One region of the Streptomyces sp. NPDC057623 genome, then DNA from elsewhere that is predicted to be linked to it. Evidence: riboswitches for the same ligand, from Rfam matches in the RefSeq annotation. Region 1 holds a riboswitch; the other holds the start of a gene.

Region 1 (7,439 bases):
ATGCCCGGCTCGGTCGCCGCCAACCGGAGCGCGTCCTCCACCAGCCGCCGGGACACCATCGTCCGTACGCGTTCTTCCAGGGCCCGCTCTCCGCGCCACATCTGCACCGCCAGATATCCCGCCAGCAGCGCCAGCACGACCACCACCGCCGTCGCCAGCCGCCAGCGCCTCAGCGCACGTTGCTGATGCCGTCGGCTCGACTCCATGTAGTCGCGCTCCGGCTGAGTGATCTCCTCGCGGTGATCCGGATCCGCAAGCCGCTCCAGCGACGTGGCCAGCATCGTCCCCCGCAGCAGCGCCCCCGGCTCCCCTCCCGTCTCCCTCCAGTGCCCCATCGCCTGCAGCAGCCGCTCCTGCCAGGCCCGGAAGTCCCGGGACGCCGTCAGCCACGTCTCCAGGCGGCCCCAGGCGCGGACCAGTTCCTCGTGGGCCAGGTCGACGATGGGGTCGTCGTCGGGACCGTGGGTGATACGGACGAAGCGGGTGCGGGTGGCCAGGGCCTCCGCGACTTCCCGGAGGTCGGGCGGCAGGGGTGCGAGGCGTACCGGCTTGCGGGTGAAGCCGCCCGCGTCGTCGGGGCGGGCCAGCTGGGTGAAAAGGCGGCGGACCGGGGCCTCTCCGTGCACGGCGATGACGTCGCCCACGCGTTGTTCGGCGTGCGCGGACAGGGCGCCGGCGACTCCGCCCAGAGCCTCGTAGCCGGAGTGGGTGAGTCGTACGCCCTTCTCGTGCGACCAGAGTTCGGTGAGGGCGAACTCCATCAGGGGAAGGTGACCCGGTTCGTCCTCGGCGTCGTCGACGATGCGTACGGCGAGGCCGGTGTCGAGGGTGAGGCCGGGGACACGGGCCGCCGGACCTTCGATGGCACGGAGCAACGCCGATCGCCCCAGCGGCGCGACCACTTGGGCGCAGTCGCTGAGGACGCGGGCGGTGACCGGGTCGGCCAGGTCGTCCAGGCAGGAGGAGCGCAGGGTCGCGAGAACGCGCAACCGGCGCCCCTCCGCCGGTGCCGAGACGAGATCCACCACCAGTGCCAACAGGGCGCGGGCCGTGGCCGTTTCGGCGGCGACCGTCTCCTCCAGCTGGTTGAGGAAGAAGACATGGCCGCGCGGGCCGCAGTGGTCCAGCACTCGCCGCCCGAGTTCGGCGGCGGTCGGACCGTCCGCGGAGTCCAGCAGGTCCGCCAGGGCGAGCGCGGCACGCTCCTGCTCCACGGCGGCCAGCGCGGGGTTGAGGGCCGCCTCGGGCCGGGGCGCGGGCACGGCGGCGGGGTCGGGACCAGGGCGGGGGCCGGGGTCGGGACCCGGCGACATCACCGGTCCGGCGTCGGGACCGGTCGCAGGCGACCCCGACGCAGCGCCACCGGAACCGGCCTCGGGCGATGGCCCCTGTGCGACTGCGGCACCAGACGCCCCCAACGCCCCCGCCGCCCAAGCCGCCCCCGATGCTCCCAACACCCCCACCACCGCCCGAGCCACCGTCAGCGACGCCCGTGTCCCCGGCAGTGGGCGGATCTCCGAGACGGTGAACCCCTCGGCCCGCAGTCGGGGCAGTACCCCGGCCCGTACCAGGGACGTCTTGCCGCTGCCGGACGGACCCACCACCGGGACCACCAAGTGCCGTTCGACCGCGTCGAGGAGCCGACGCGTCTCGTCCTCCCGGCCGAAGAAGTACTCGGCGTCCTTCTCGCGGAACGCGTCGAGACCGCGGTACGGGCAGCGGCGCCGACCGGGCTGGAGGTCGAGGAGCGCGGCGGCCGGGATGAGGTACGACGTCGTCGCCGAGGCGCCGCGGTCGGTCGCGACCGTCATGCCGATGACCGCGCCGGCCTCCTCGTCCCAGACCGGCGCTCCGCTGCATCCGGGGCCGATGCGATGGCCCGTGCCGTCCGTCTCCATCGCGATCCAGCCCTGGCCGACGATGTCGAGCAGCCGTCCGCCGATCCAGGCGCCGTGCTCGGCGGTGGCGGGAAAGCCGAGGACGCGGAAGCGGTGGTGCCAGACGTCGCCCGCGCCCGCCAGCGGGACCGCGCCACCGGGTGCGCCTTCCGGCAGCCGCAGCAAGGCGATGTCGCCGGTGCCGTCCGTTGCCACCGGCCGCCAGCCGGACACCTTCGCCTCGTAGGTCACCGCGCCCGGCAGCAGCGGGAACTCCACCGTCACCGACGGCACCGGCGGCGTCGCCGCTCTCGCGTCGGTGCGCAGCGCGTCCGCGACCACATGGGCGCAGGTGACGACCGTGCCCGGGGCGAGCAGGAAGCCCGTCCCCACGGACCGGCCGTCGACGCCGCGCACCCGGACCACCGCGGTGCCGAGCTCTTCCAGGGAACCGGCACCCTTTCCCCGTAGACCCGTTTCACCAATGTTCATACAGACTCGCCGAGTTTCCTCTATCTCATCATGCTTCGTACGAGATATTGCAGGTGCCGGGCGCCCCTGTCCGCAACCGAGTCGCGGCAAGGCCACCCGGCTCGGGGAATTGGTCCCGAGTCCGCCCCTACAGGTCCGGTGTGGTGCTAGCCATGTGGGGTTCTCCACACTCCCCCGCCGCAGGTCAACGGCAAGTTGACGGCCCTTCCAACCCCGTGGTGGACTTCCGGGGCCAGCTACGGCGGCAGAAGAGGAAGCCGGTGCGAATCCGGCGCGGTCCCGCCACTGTCACCGGGGTAGAAAGCCCCGGGAGCCAGGAACTCTCGCCGCCGGTCTCGTCGAACCAGGGCGTGGACACCCTGAGTGAGGACACAACGCGATGCTCGCCTGCCGATCGACACGCAGTACCAGACCGTCGTCTGACCTCACGGTCGGCTGACTCCGATGCGAGCCGATCGCGTCTTCGCGTACGGCGCCGCCGCCGGGCTTCTCGGTGATCTGCTGCTCGGCGACCCTCGCCGGGGGCATCCGGTCGCCGCGTTCGGGCGCGCCGCCGGTGCCGTGGAAAGAGTGCTGTGGCGCGACGACCGCGCACGGGGTGCGCTGCACACGGCCGTGTGCGCCGGTGGCGCCGTCGCCGTCGGAGCGCTCGCCGCGCGTGCCGTCCGTACCTCTCCCGCCGCGTCTCTCGCCCTGACCGGCGCCGCCACCTGGGCGGTGGTCGGGGGGACTTCGCTCGCCCGGGAGGCCCTCACGATCGGGCGCGCCCTGGAGGCGGGGGACGTCGAGGGCGCGCGGGCGCGCCTGCCGCATCTGTGCGGGCGGGATCCGCAGGCGCTGGACGCGGACGGGATCGCGCGGGCGGTCGTGGAGTCCGTCGCCGAGAACACCTCCGACGCGGTGGTGGGCGCGCTGGTGTGGGGTGCCGTCGGCGGGGTGCCGGGGCTGCTCGGGTTCCGGGCCGTGAACACGCTCGACGCCATGGTGGGCCACAAGTCGCCCAAGTACCGCCGGTACGGGTGGGCTTCGGCACGGCTCGACGACGTGGCGGGGTGGCCGGGGGCCCGGCTGACCGCCGTACTCGCCGCCGTCGCCGGGGGAGATCCGCGCGGGGCGGTACGGGCCTGGCGCGCCGACGCCGGCAAGCACCCCAGCCCCAACGCCGGGCCCGTCGAGGCCTCGTTCGCGGGGGCGCTCGGGGTGCGCCTCGGCGGGACGCTGTCGTACGGCGGGCGGGTGGAGCATCGGCCCGTGCTCAACGGGGCGGGGCGCGCCGTCGCCGTCCAGGACATCGAGAGGGCCGTACGGCTGTCGAGGCGCGTCGGCTGGCTGGCGCTCGGCGTCTGTGCCGCCGCGCGCCGTATCGCGAAGGGACGTACGTCATGACGGGCGGTGGGCTTCTCGTCGCCGGAACCACCTCGGACGCGGGCAAGAGCGTCGTCACCGCCGGGATCTGCCGGTGGCTGGTGCGGCAGGGGGTCAAGGTCGCACCCTTCAAGGCGCAGAACATGTCCCTCAACTCGTTCGTGACGCGCGAGGGCGCCGAGATCGGGCGGGCGCAGGCCATGCAGGCGCAGGCGTGCCGCCTGGAGCCGACCGCGCAGATGAATCCCGTGCTGCTCAAGCCCGGTGGCGAGCGGAGCAGCCAGGTCGTCCTGCTGGGCAGGCCGGTGGGCGAGATGAGTGCACGCGGGTACCACGGGGGGCGGCAGCAGGCGCTGCTCGGGACGGTGCTCGACTGTCTCGCCGAACTGCGGGACACGTACGACGCGGTGATCTGTGAGGGGGCCGGCTCTCCGGCCGAGATCAATCTGCGGCGGACCGACATCGTCAACATGGGCATCGCCCGCAGTGCGCGGCTGCCCGTGCTGGTCGTGGGTGACATCGACCGCGGGGGCGTCTTCGCCTCCTTCTTCGGGACCGTGGCGCTGCTCTCCCCCGAGGACCAGGAGCTCATCGCCGGGTTCCTCGTCAACAAGTTCCGGGGCGACGTGTCGCTGCTCGAACCCGGGCTCGACATGCTCCACGGCCTCACCGGCCGGCACACCTACGGTGTCCTGCCCTTCCGGCACGGGCTCGGCATCGACGAGGAGGACGGGCTGCGGGTCTCGCTGCGCGGCACGGTCCGGGAGTCGGTCGTCGCGCCGCCCGTCGGCGAGGATGTGCTGCGGGTCGCGGTCTGTGCCGTCCCGCTGATGTCCAACTTCACCGACGTGGACGCCCTGGCCGCCGAGCCGGGTGTTGTCGTGCGGTTCGTGGACCGGCCGGAGGAGCTGGCCGACGCGGATCTGGTGGTGCTCCCCGGCACCCGGGGAACCGTGCGCGCGCTGGAGTGGCTGCGGGAACGGGGACTCGCGCAGGCCATCGAGCGCAGGGCCGCCGAGGGGCGGCCGATCCTCGGCATCTGCGGTGGCTTCCAGGTGCTCGGCGAGCACATCGAGGACGAGGTCGAGAGCCGCGCGGGCCAGGTCGACGGGCTCGGGATCCTGCCGGTACGGGTGCGGTTCGCCCGCGAGAAGACCCTGACCCGGCCCGTCGGCGAAGCCCTCGGGGAGCGGGTGGAGGGGTACGAGATCCATCACGGGGTCGCCGAGGTCAGCGGGGGCGACGGGTTCATCTCCGATGACGAAGGACACAGCCTCGACGGGTGCCGGGTCGGGCAGACCTGGGGCACGCACTGGCACGGCTCGCTGGAGTCGGACGGCTTCCGGCGGGCCTTTCTGCGCGAGGTGGCGGCCGCCGCGGGCCGACGCTTCGTACCGGCCCCCGACACATCGTTCGCCGCGCTGCGCGAGGAGCAGCTCGACCGGCTCGGCGACCTGATCGAACAGCACGCGGACACGGACGCGCTCTGGCGGCTCATCGAGTCGGGCGCGCCGCAAGGACTGCCCTTCATTCCACCGGGAGCGCCCGCATGAGCACACCCTTCCCCTTCACGGCCGTTGTCGGCCAGGACGACCTGCGGCTCGCGCTGCTGCTGAACGCCGTGTCACCGGCGGTCGGCGGTGTGCTGGTGCGCGGCGAGAAGGGCACCGCCAAGTCGACGGCGGTACGGGCGCTTTCGGCGCTGCTGCCGCAGGTACCCGTCGTCCCCGGCTGCCGTTTCTCGTGCGACCCGGCGCGGCCGGACGCCGGGTGCCCGGACGGGCCGCACGAGCCGGGAGCGGGGGCCGAGCGCCCGGCCCGCATGGTCGAACTGCCCGTCGGCGCCTCCGAGGACCGGCTGGTGGGCGCGCTGGACATCGAGCGGGCGCTGTCGGAGGGCGTGAAGGCCTTCGAGCCCGGCCTGCTCGCGGACGCGCACCGCGGGATCCTCTACGTCGACGAGGTCAACCTCCTCCACGACCACCTGGTCGACCTGCTCCTCGACGCGGCCGCGATGGGCGCGTCGTACGTCGAGCGGGAGGGTGTCTCCGTACGGCACGCCTCGAAGTTCCTCCTCGTCGGCACCATGAACCCCGAAGAGGGCGAGCTGCGGCCGCAGTTGCTCGACCGGTTCGGGCTGACCGTCGAGGTCGCGGCCTCGCGCGAGCCCGACCAGCGGGTGGAGGTCGTGCGCCGGCGCCTCGCCTACGACGACGACCCGGCCGGCTTCACCGCGCGCTGGGCGGACGACGAGGCCGAGGTACGCGGGCGCATCGCCGCCGCACGGGAGTTGCTGCCGTCGGTGCGGCTCGGTGACGGTGCGCTGCGGCAGATCGCGGCGACCTGCGCGGCCTTCGAGGTGGACGGCATGCGGGCCGACATCGTGATGGCGCGTACGGCGACCGCGCTGGCCGCGTGGGCCGGGCGGACCGACGTACAGGCCGAGGACGTCCGGCAGGCGGCGCTGCTCGCGCTGCCGCACCGCAGGCGGCGCAATCCCTTCGACGCTCCGGGACTCGACGAGGACAAGCTCGACGAGACGCTGGAGGAGTTCGCCGGCGACGACGAGAGTCGGGGCGAGAACGACAACGAGAGCGAGAGCGAGAGCGACGAGGATCCCGATCCGGACGGGCCCGGCGGGGGTGGCGGGCAGCCGCCGTCCGAGCCGGACGGGCCGCAGGGTGGTGACACGGGCACGCAGCCCGAGGCCGGGGAGGGCGGGCAGCCGCAGGCCCCCGGTGCCGGGGAGCAGCAGCCCGTGCGGGCTTCGGAACCCTTCCGCACCAAGGTGCTCAGCGTGCCCGGTCTCGGCGAGGGCGCGGCGGGACGGCGCTCGCGGGCACGGACCGAGCACGGGCGGACGACCGGGGCGCGACGGCCCCGGGGGGCGCTGACCAAGCTGCACCTGGCGGCGACCGTGCACGCGGCGGCACCGCATCAGCGGACCCGGGGACGGTCGGGGCCGGGGCTGGTCGTGCGGCGCGACGATCTGCGGCAGGCGACCCGGGAAGGGCGTGAGGGCAACCTCGTGCTGTTCGTGGTCGACGCCTCGGGGTCGATGGCGGCGCGGCAGCGGATGAGCGCCGTGAAGGGCGCGGTGCTGTCGCTGCTGCTGGACGCGTATCAGCGGCGGGACAAGGTGGGGCTGGTGACGTTCCGCGGGACGACCGCGGAGGTCGCCCTGCCGCCGACCTCGTCGGTGGACGCGGCGGCGGTGCGGCTGGAGTCGCTGCCGACCGGCGGGCGTACGCCGCTCGCGGCGGGTCTGCTGCGGGCGCACGAGGTGCTTCGGGTGGAGCGGCTGCGGGACCCGGCGCGGCGGGCGCTGGTCGTCGTCGTGACCGACGGGCGTGCCACCGGCGGGACGGAGCCGGTCGCCCTGGCCGGGCGGGCCGCGCGGCTGTTCGCGGCCGACGGCGTCGCCTCCGTGGTCGTCGACTGCGAGTCCGGGCATGTGCGGCTGGGCCTCGCCGGGCAGCTCGCGGGTGAGCTGGGCGGTACCGCGGTGACGCTGGACGAGCTCCGGGCGGACTCGATCGCCGGTCTCGTCAGGGAGGTTCAGGGTGGATCGCAGGGTGGATCGAAGAGGAGGGCCGCGTAATGCCGCAGGGGCAGCCGAGTGTGGTGCCGCAGGACGGACTGACGACTCGTCAGCGCCGTAATCGACCGCTGGTGATGGTGCACACCGGGGTGGGCAAGGGCAAG
Region 2 (7,439 bases), on a different contig from region 1:
TCGATCCGGGCCTGGGTGCGGGCCGCGGCCTCCTCGATGCGCAGCTTGGGGATGCCGGCGTCGATCGCCTTGGCCATGCCGCCCGCCGCCTCCACCTCCTGGATGTGCTGCCAGGCGCGGCGGGCGAGGTCGTAGGTCAGCTTCTCGACGTAGGCGCTGCCGCCCCACGGGTCGATGACCCGGGTGGTGCCGGACTCCTGCTGGAGCAGCAGCTGGGTGTTGCGGGCGATGCGGGCGGAGAAGTCGGTGGGCAGCGCCAGCGCCTCGTCGAGGGCGTTGGTGTGCAGCGACTGGGTGTGGCCCTGGGTGGCCGCCATCGCCTCGACACACGTACGCGTGACGTTGTTGAACACGTCCTGCGCGGTCAGCGACCAGCCCGAGGTCTGCGAATGGGTGCGCAGGGACAGCGACTTGGAGTTCTGCGGGTCGAACTGCTTCACCAGCTTCGCCCACAGCAGGCGCGCCGCGCGCAGCTTGGCGACCTCCATGAAGAAGTTCATGCCGATCGCCCAGAAGAACGACAGCCGGGGCGCGAACGCGTCCACGTCCAGGCCGGCCTCACGGCCCGCGCGGATGTACTCCACACCGTCCGCGAGGGTGTACGCCAGCTCCAGGTCGGCCGTCGCGCCCGCCTCCTGGATGTGGTAGCCGGAGATGGAGATGGAGTTGTAGCGCGGCATCCGCTGCGAGGTGAAGGCGAAGATGTCGGAGATGATCCGCATCGACGGCTTCGGCGGGTAGATGTAGGTGTTGCGGACCATGAACTCCTTGAGGATGTCGTTCTGAATGGTCCCGGCCAGCTTCTCCGCCGGCACGCCCTGCTCCTCCGCCGCCACGATGTACAGCGCCAGCACCGGCAGCACGGCGCCGTTCATCGTCATCGAGACGGTCATCCTGTCCAGCGGGATGCCGTCGAAGAGCTGGCGCATGTCGTAGATCGAGTCGATCGCCACGCCCGCCATGCCGACGTCACCCGTCACGCGCGGGTGGTCGCTGTCGTAGCCGCGGTGGGTGGGCAGGTCGAAGGCGACCGACAGGCCCTTCTGGCCGGCCGCCAGGTTGCGCCGGTAGAAGGCGTTGGACTCCTCGGCGGTCGAGAAGCCCGCGTACTGGCGGATCGTCCAGGGCTGGTTGACGTACATCGTCGGGTACGGGCCGCGCAGATACGGCGCCATGCCCGGGTGCGTCGACAGGAAGTCCAGGCCCTCCAGGTCACGGCCCGTGTACAGCGGCTTGACCGCGATGCCCTCCGGGGTCTCCCACAGCGGCTCGTCGCCGCCCGTGGCCTGCTTGACCGCCGTACGCCACTCGTCGGCGCCGCCGGCGGCGGCCGGGGTCCCCAGCTCGATCCCGGAGAAGTCGGGGATTCCCATCAGGACACTCCCATGCGGTCGAGGGTGGCGGACAGCACGGCGACGGCGTCACAGCCCGCGAAGACATACGAGTCGACCTCGGTGTACTGCCCGGGCCGGCCCGCGAGGAACACCTGCGTGGCGCCCGCCGACCTGAACCCGGCGGCCACGGTCTCGGCCTGCTCCTCGTAGAGGGCGTCACTGGAGCACAGGCACACCTCGGTGGCGCCGCTCTCCTCGAAGCCGCCCTCGGTGACGGGCTCGATGCCGCCTGCCTGGAAGAGGTTCGAGGCGAAGGTGAGGCGCGCGGTGTGCGCGGCGGCGGGGCCGAGCGCGGCCAGGAAGACACGGGGCCGGGAGCCGGTGGCGGCCAGGTGGGCGTCGGAGCGGGCGCGCAGCGCCTCGTACGCCTCGTCGCGGCGGACCCGGGGGAGGCCGCCGGACCGGGGTTCGGGGGCGGGCTCGCGCTGCACGGGCGGCTCGGACAGGTACGGGAACTCGCTGACGCCGGTGACGGGTTCGCGGCGCTTGGCGAGCTTGCCGGCCCGCGCCTCCCAGGTGGCGGCGAGGTCCTGGCCCAGCTGCCCGGAGCGCAGGGCGGCCGCCTGGCCTCCCGCGCCTTCGATCTTGCGGAAGAACTCCCAGCCCGCGTGGGCGAGTTCGTCCGTGAGTCGCTCCACGTACCAGGAGCCGCCCGCCGGGTCGATCACCCGGGCGAGGTGCGACTCCTCCAGGAGGATGGTCGAGGTGTTGCGGGCGATGCGCCGCGCGAACGCGTCCGGCAGGCCCAGCGCGTGGTCGAAGGGCAGCACGGTCACCGAGTCGGCGCCGCCGACCCCGGCGGCCAGCGTGGCCACCGTCGTGCGCAGCATGTTCACCCACGGGTCGCGGCGCGTCATCATCACCGGCGAGGTCACGACGTGCTGCACCTGCGCGCTCGGCGCCGCGCACACCTCGCTCACCCGCGCCCACAGCCGGCGCGCGGCCCGCAGCTTGGCGATGGTCAGGAACTGGTCGGCGGTGGCCGCGTAGCGGAACTCCAGCTGCGCACACACCTGTTCGACCGTCAGGCCCGCCTCGGTGAGCTCCCGCAGATACGCGACGCCGGTCGCGAGCGAGCAGCCCAGCTCCTGGGCGGCCGAGCCGCCGGCCTCGTGGTACGGCAACGCGTCCACGGTCAGCGCCCGCAGCCCCGGGTACTCCTCGGCACACCGCCGGGCCAGCGAGGCGACCGGCGCGAACGCCGAGGACTCTCCGGTACGTGCCTCGTGGCCGAGCGGGTCCCCGCCGAGGTTGCCGCGCGCCGCCTCCTTGGCGACGCCCCGCTCCTCGTACAGCCGCAGCAGCTCGCGCGCGGCGGGTTCCACGTCGGCTCCCGCGTCGAGGGCGACGGGGGCCAGGTCGAGATAGACACCGTCCAGGACCCGGCCGAGCGACGACACCGGGATGCCGCCCTCGCCGAGGACCAGCCAGAGCGAGGTGACGCCGTTCTCCAGGTCCGCGAGCGCCACACCGTCCGCGACCGCGGTGTGCCGCTGGCGCAGGTCCCAGCCGCCGACCGTGTTGCCCTCGGCGCGACCGCCGCGGACGAACGGGGCGAACCCGGGCAGACCGGGGTCGGGTGCGGCGTCGCGCGCGGTGTACAGGGGACGGGTGCGCAGCCCGTCCTCCAGAGCAGTGGACAGGGCATCTACCGCTGCCGGACCCGAGACGTCCTTGCCCGACTTGCGCAGCACACCTTCCACCAGGTGTTGCCACTGCTCATGGGTTGCGTCAGGGAACTCGGCGGCCAGCGAGAGCCCGTCGTCAGGCAGGACCGTCATGCTCGGATGCTAGGTCAGATCGACAAAGGAGCAGCAGAGGGCACGGCTGTGACCTTTCCCTCTCGCAGGTTGTGACCTGGGTCTCCGCACTCTCCCGGGCCCCCGCGGTGACCGTTCTGCCGGCCTGGCGGCGAGGCGGGCTTGATAGCCTCTGCGGGCCAGTCGAGCCACATCCGAGGCCAGGGAATCCGGTGCGAATCCGGAGCTGACGCGCAGCGGTGAGGGGGACCGGCGGGGCACACCATGCCACTGGGAGGGGAACGGGCCGGCCGAAGGGCGGGCACGGGAACCGTACCGGGAAGGCGCCCCGGCGGGACGAACCCGAGTCCGAAGACCTGCTGGCACCTTCGCGCCCCGCGCGAAGGACGTCCGTAGGCCAGGCTCCGCGCACGAGCCCCGACAACCGAGGCACGCCTGTGTTCCGTTCCGCGTTCCGTCCCGCCGCCCTGCTGCTCGCACCCGCCCTTCTGCTCACCGCCTGCGGTGGCCCTGGAGACGGCGGCACCGAGGACAGCGGCAAGCCCGCCACCGCGGGCCATCCCCTCACCCTCGACAACTGCGGCCACGAGGTCACCCTCAAGTCCGCCCCGCAGCACGCCGTCTCCCTCAACCAGGGCACCACCGAGATCCTGCTCTCCCTCGGCCTCGCCGACCGCATCGCCGGTACGGCGACCTGGACCGACCCGGTGATGAAGGGGCTGGAGAAGGCAAACGCCTCCGTACCCCGCCTCGCGGACAACGCGCCCTCCTTCGAGAAGGTCCTGGACGCCGAACCCGACTTCGTCACCGCCTCCTTCGAATCCACCCTCGGCAAGGGCGGCGTCGCCACCCGCGAGCAGTTCGAGAAGCTGGGCGTGCCCACGTACGTCTCGCCCTCCGACTGCGCCGCGGGCAAGGACAACGACAGCGGCGGCGACGGCTCCCGCTCCACCCCGCTCACCCTCGATGCCGTGTACGGCGAGATCCGCGACCTGGCCCGCGCGTTCGGCGTCGAGGAGCGCGGCGAGAAGCTCGTCGCCGCGCTGAAGGAGCGGGTGCGCGAGGCCACCGCCGGACTGGACGCCTCCGACGTGTCCCTCATGTACTGGTTCGCCAACTCCCAGTCGCCCTACCTCGCCGGTTGCTGCGGTGCGCCGGGCGCCATCACCCGTGCCGTCGGCGCGCGGAACGCGTTCGCCGACACCCACGACGAGTGGCCCCAGATCAACTGGGAGACGGTCGCCGACCGCGACCCCGACGTGATCGTGATCGGCGACCTGACCCGCGAGCAGCAGACCGCGGAGACCGCCGCGGCCAAGATCAGCTTCCTGGAGACCAACCCCGCCACCCGCAACCTGACCGCGGTGAAGAAGAAGCGGTACGTCCTGCTCAGCGGGCAGGCGATGAACCCGTCCATCCGCACGGTCGAAGGCATCGAGAAGGTCGCCGCCGGGCTGCGCGACTTCGGGCTCGCCGGACGCACCAGGTGAGCCCGCGCATGCCGCTGCTGGCCCTCGGCGGGCCGGCCGCGCTGCTCGCGTCGGTCGCCGTCGCGGTGACGATCGGGCCGGCCGACATCTCCACCGCCGATGTCTGGGCGTCCGTCGCCGCTCATCTCGGCCTCGGCGACAGCACGTTGGCGCCCCTGCGGGACGGCATCGTGTGGAACCTGCGGATGCCGCGCACGCTGCTCGCCGCGGTGTGCGGGGCCGGGCTCGCCGTCTGCGGGGCCGTCATGCAGTCGCTGCTGCGCAATCCGCTCGCCGATCCGTTCGTCCTCGGGGTGTCCTCCGGGGCGTCGACCGGAGCGGTCGCCGTGGTGGTGCTGGGTGTGGGCGGCGGCGTCGTGTCCCTCTCGGCCGGCGCCTTCCTCGGCTCGTTGCTCTCCTTCGCCATGGTGCTGCTGCTCAGTCACGTCCTCGGCGGCAGCATGGACCGGGTCGTGCTGTCCGGGGTGGCGGCCATGCAGCTCTTCTCCGCGCTGACCTCGTTCGTCATCCTGACCTCCGCCGACGCCGAGACCACCCGGGGCGTGCTGTTCTGGCTGCTGGGCTCGCTCTCCGGCGCCGACTGGGGACAGGTTCTGCTCTGCGCCGTCGTCCTCGCCGCGGTCCTCGCCCTCAGCCTCGGATACGCCCGCACCCTGGACGCCTTCGCCTTCGGGGACGACGCCGCCGCCGGACTCGGCGTCCGGGTCGCCCGTACCCGGCTGGTCCTGCTCTGCGCCACCGCACTGCTCACCGCCGCCCTGGTCAGCTGCGCCGGCGCCATCGGCTTCGTCGGCCTGGTCCTCCCGCACGCCACCCGCGCGCTCACCGGCCCCGGGCACGCCCGCCTCCTGCCGGTCACGGCGCTGACCGGAGCCGTCTTCCTGGTGTGGGTCGACACCGTCGCCCGCACCGTCCTCGACCCCCAGGAGGTCCCGGTGGGCGTGGTGACGTCCCTCATCGGCGTCCCGGCGTTCGTGGCCGTGCTCTACCGCGGACGGAGCAAGGCATGACCGGCCCGCACACCAGCCTGCACGCGGACCGTGTCGTACGGCGCGTCGCCGACAAGGTCATCGTCGACGGCATCACCCTCACCCTGCGCCCGGGGGAGACCGTCGGACTGCTCGGCCCCAACGGCTCCGGCAAGTCGACGCTGTTGAGGCTCCTCGCCGGAGTCCTCGCACCCAGCGCCGGGCTCGTCACCCTGGACGGGCGCCCGCTGTCCGAGGTCGGCCGCCGGGCCACCGCCCGGCGTGTCGCCACCGTCGAACAGCACGCCCACACCCAGACCGAGCTGACCGTCCGCGACGTCGTGGCGCTGGGCCGCGTCCCGCACCGCCGCGCCTGGACGCCCCCCGCGGCCGCCGACGCCGAGGCCGTCACCGCGGCCCTCGCCCGCACCGGGCTGACCGACCGGGCCGGCCAGTCCTGGCACACCCTCTCCGGTGGCGAACGCCAGCGCACCCAGATCGCCCGCGCCCTCGCCCAGGAACCCCGCGAGCTCCTCCTCGACGAACCCACCAACCACCTGGACATCCAGCACCAACTCGACCTGCTGGACCTCGTCGCCGACCTCCCGGTCACCACCGTGATCGCCCTGCACGACCTCAACCTCGCCGCGATGTACTGCGACCGCCTGGTCGTCCTGCGCGCGGGCCGGGCCGTGGCGGAGGGGACTCCGGCCGAGGTTCTGACCCCGGCCCTCATCGAACAGGTCTACGGCGTCCGAGCCGAGGTCACCACCGACACCGGCCACCCGGTGGTCCGCTTCCTGCGCCGCGGGGCCGCACCGTCGGTCCGGCCCGCCTGACCTGGACGAGCCCCGCCGGGCGACGGCCGCGACGCCTGCCGGAACATCCCACGCCCCGCACCGAGGGCATCCCGGTGCGGGGCGTGGGACCGACGACGCGGCGTGACCGTCAGAGACTCATGGCCCCGTCGAAAGCAGGCCCGCTCTGTCCGAAGCCGGAGGCGTCCTGACCGAAGTCGGACGCACCCTGGTCGAAGCCGGACGCGCCCTGTCCGTCATCCGACGAACCCTGGCCGAAGTCGGAATCGGACGGAGCGCTGGTCCCGAGTTCGAATCCGGTGTTGCTCCCGTTGTCGTTCTCGTCGGCGAGGGCCTGGCCCGCCCCTCCGAGCAGAACACTCCCGGCGAGAGCGATGGCGGCCAGCACGGCAGGTGCACGCATGAATGTCTCCTTCGATCGGTGTGTGCTCGCCAGAGGTATGCCGCCGGCCCCCATGCGAGAAGCGTCCATTTCACACAAGCACCCGAATAGGCGGTGCACATGGCGCTATCCGCGCCGGGCCCCCGATGCCGACCCGCCTTGACTCCGGGGCCGGCTCCCGGTTCAACTCCCGGCTGGAAGCCAGGACTTCCTGCACGTGCCGACCGCCACCCCCGACCACCATGCCCACTTCAGGTCGGAGGCGGGGGAGGAGGGACCGGGGGCGATCGATAGCCTGCCGGAGGAGCGGCAGGAGGAGGTTCCGGAAGCACACCCGCCGGATTCTCCCCAGGGCCGCTCCTGACTGCCCGTCAGTCTGCCAATGCGCGCAACCAGCGAGGTGAGAGCCCACATGTTCACAACCCGCCCCACCCTCCAGGGCACCTTCGGCATGGTGTCCTCCACCCACTGGCTGGCCTCGCAGTCCGCGATGGCCGTGCTGGAGGGCGGGGGCAACGCGTATGACGCAGCCGTGGCGGGCGCGTTCGTGCTGCATGTGGTCGAGCCGCACCTCAACGGGCCGGCCGGCGAGGTGCCGATCCTGCTGGCCCCGGCGGGCGGAGAGGT

Evidence for each region. A riboswitch is a leader RNA that binds a small molecule or an ion and turns the genes downstream of it on or off. The one in region 1 is predicted to bind cobalamin.
Region 2: another riboswitch for cobalamin. It lies ahead of ACFU95_RS08295 (ABC transporter substrate-binding protein); the one in region 1 lies ahead of ACFU95_RS19685 (cobalamin biosynthesis protein).

What each region holds. Positions count from the first base shown of each region.
Region 1 is NZ_JBHVGZ010000017.1:83,560-90,998, reverse strand. Features, by position in the region: gene ACFU95_RS19690 (trypsin-like peptidase domain-containing protein) at 1-2,369, opposite strand, end outside; cobalamin riboswitch at 2,572-2,715, shown strand; gene ACFU95_RS19685 (cobalamin biosynthesis protein) at 2,814-3,755, shown strand; gene ACFU95_RS19680 (cobyric acid synthase) at 3,752-5,287, shown strand; gene ACFU95_RS19675 (putative cobaltochelatase) at 5,284-7,335, shown strand; gene cobO (cob(I)yrinic acid a,c-diamide adenosyltransferase) at 7,335-7,439, shown strand, end outside.
Region 2 is NZ_JBHVGZ010000005.1:245,809-253,247, reverse strand. Features, by position in the region: gene scpA (methylmalonyl-CoA mutase) at 1-1,373, opposite strand, end outside; gene ACFU95_RS08300 (methylmalonyl-CoA mutase family protein) at 1,373-3,175, opposite strand; cobalamin riboswitch at 3,318-3,533, shown strand; gene ACFU95_RS08295 (ABC transporter substrate-binding protein) at 3,592-4,644, shown strand; gene ACFU95_RS08290 (FecCD family ABC transporter permease) at 4,653-5,654, shown strand; gene ACFU95_RS08285 (ABC transporter ATP-binding protein) at 5,651-6,451, shown strand; gene ACFU95_RS08280 (hypothetical protein) at 6,561-6,833, opposite strand; gene ACFU95_RS08275 (gamma-glutamyltransferase family protein) at 7,225-7,439, shown strand, end outside.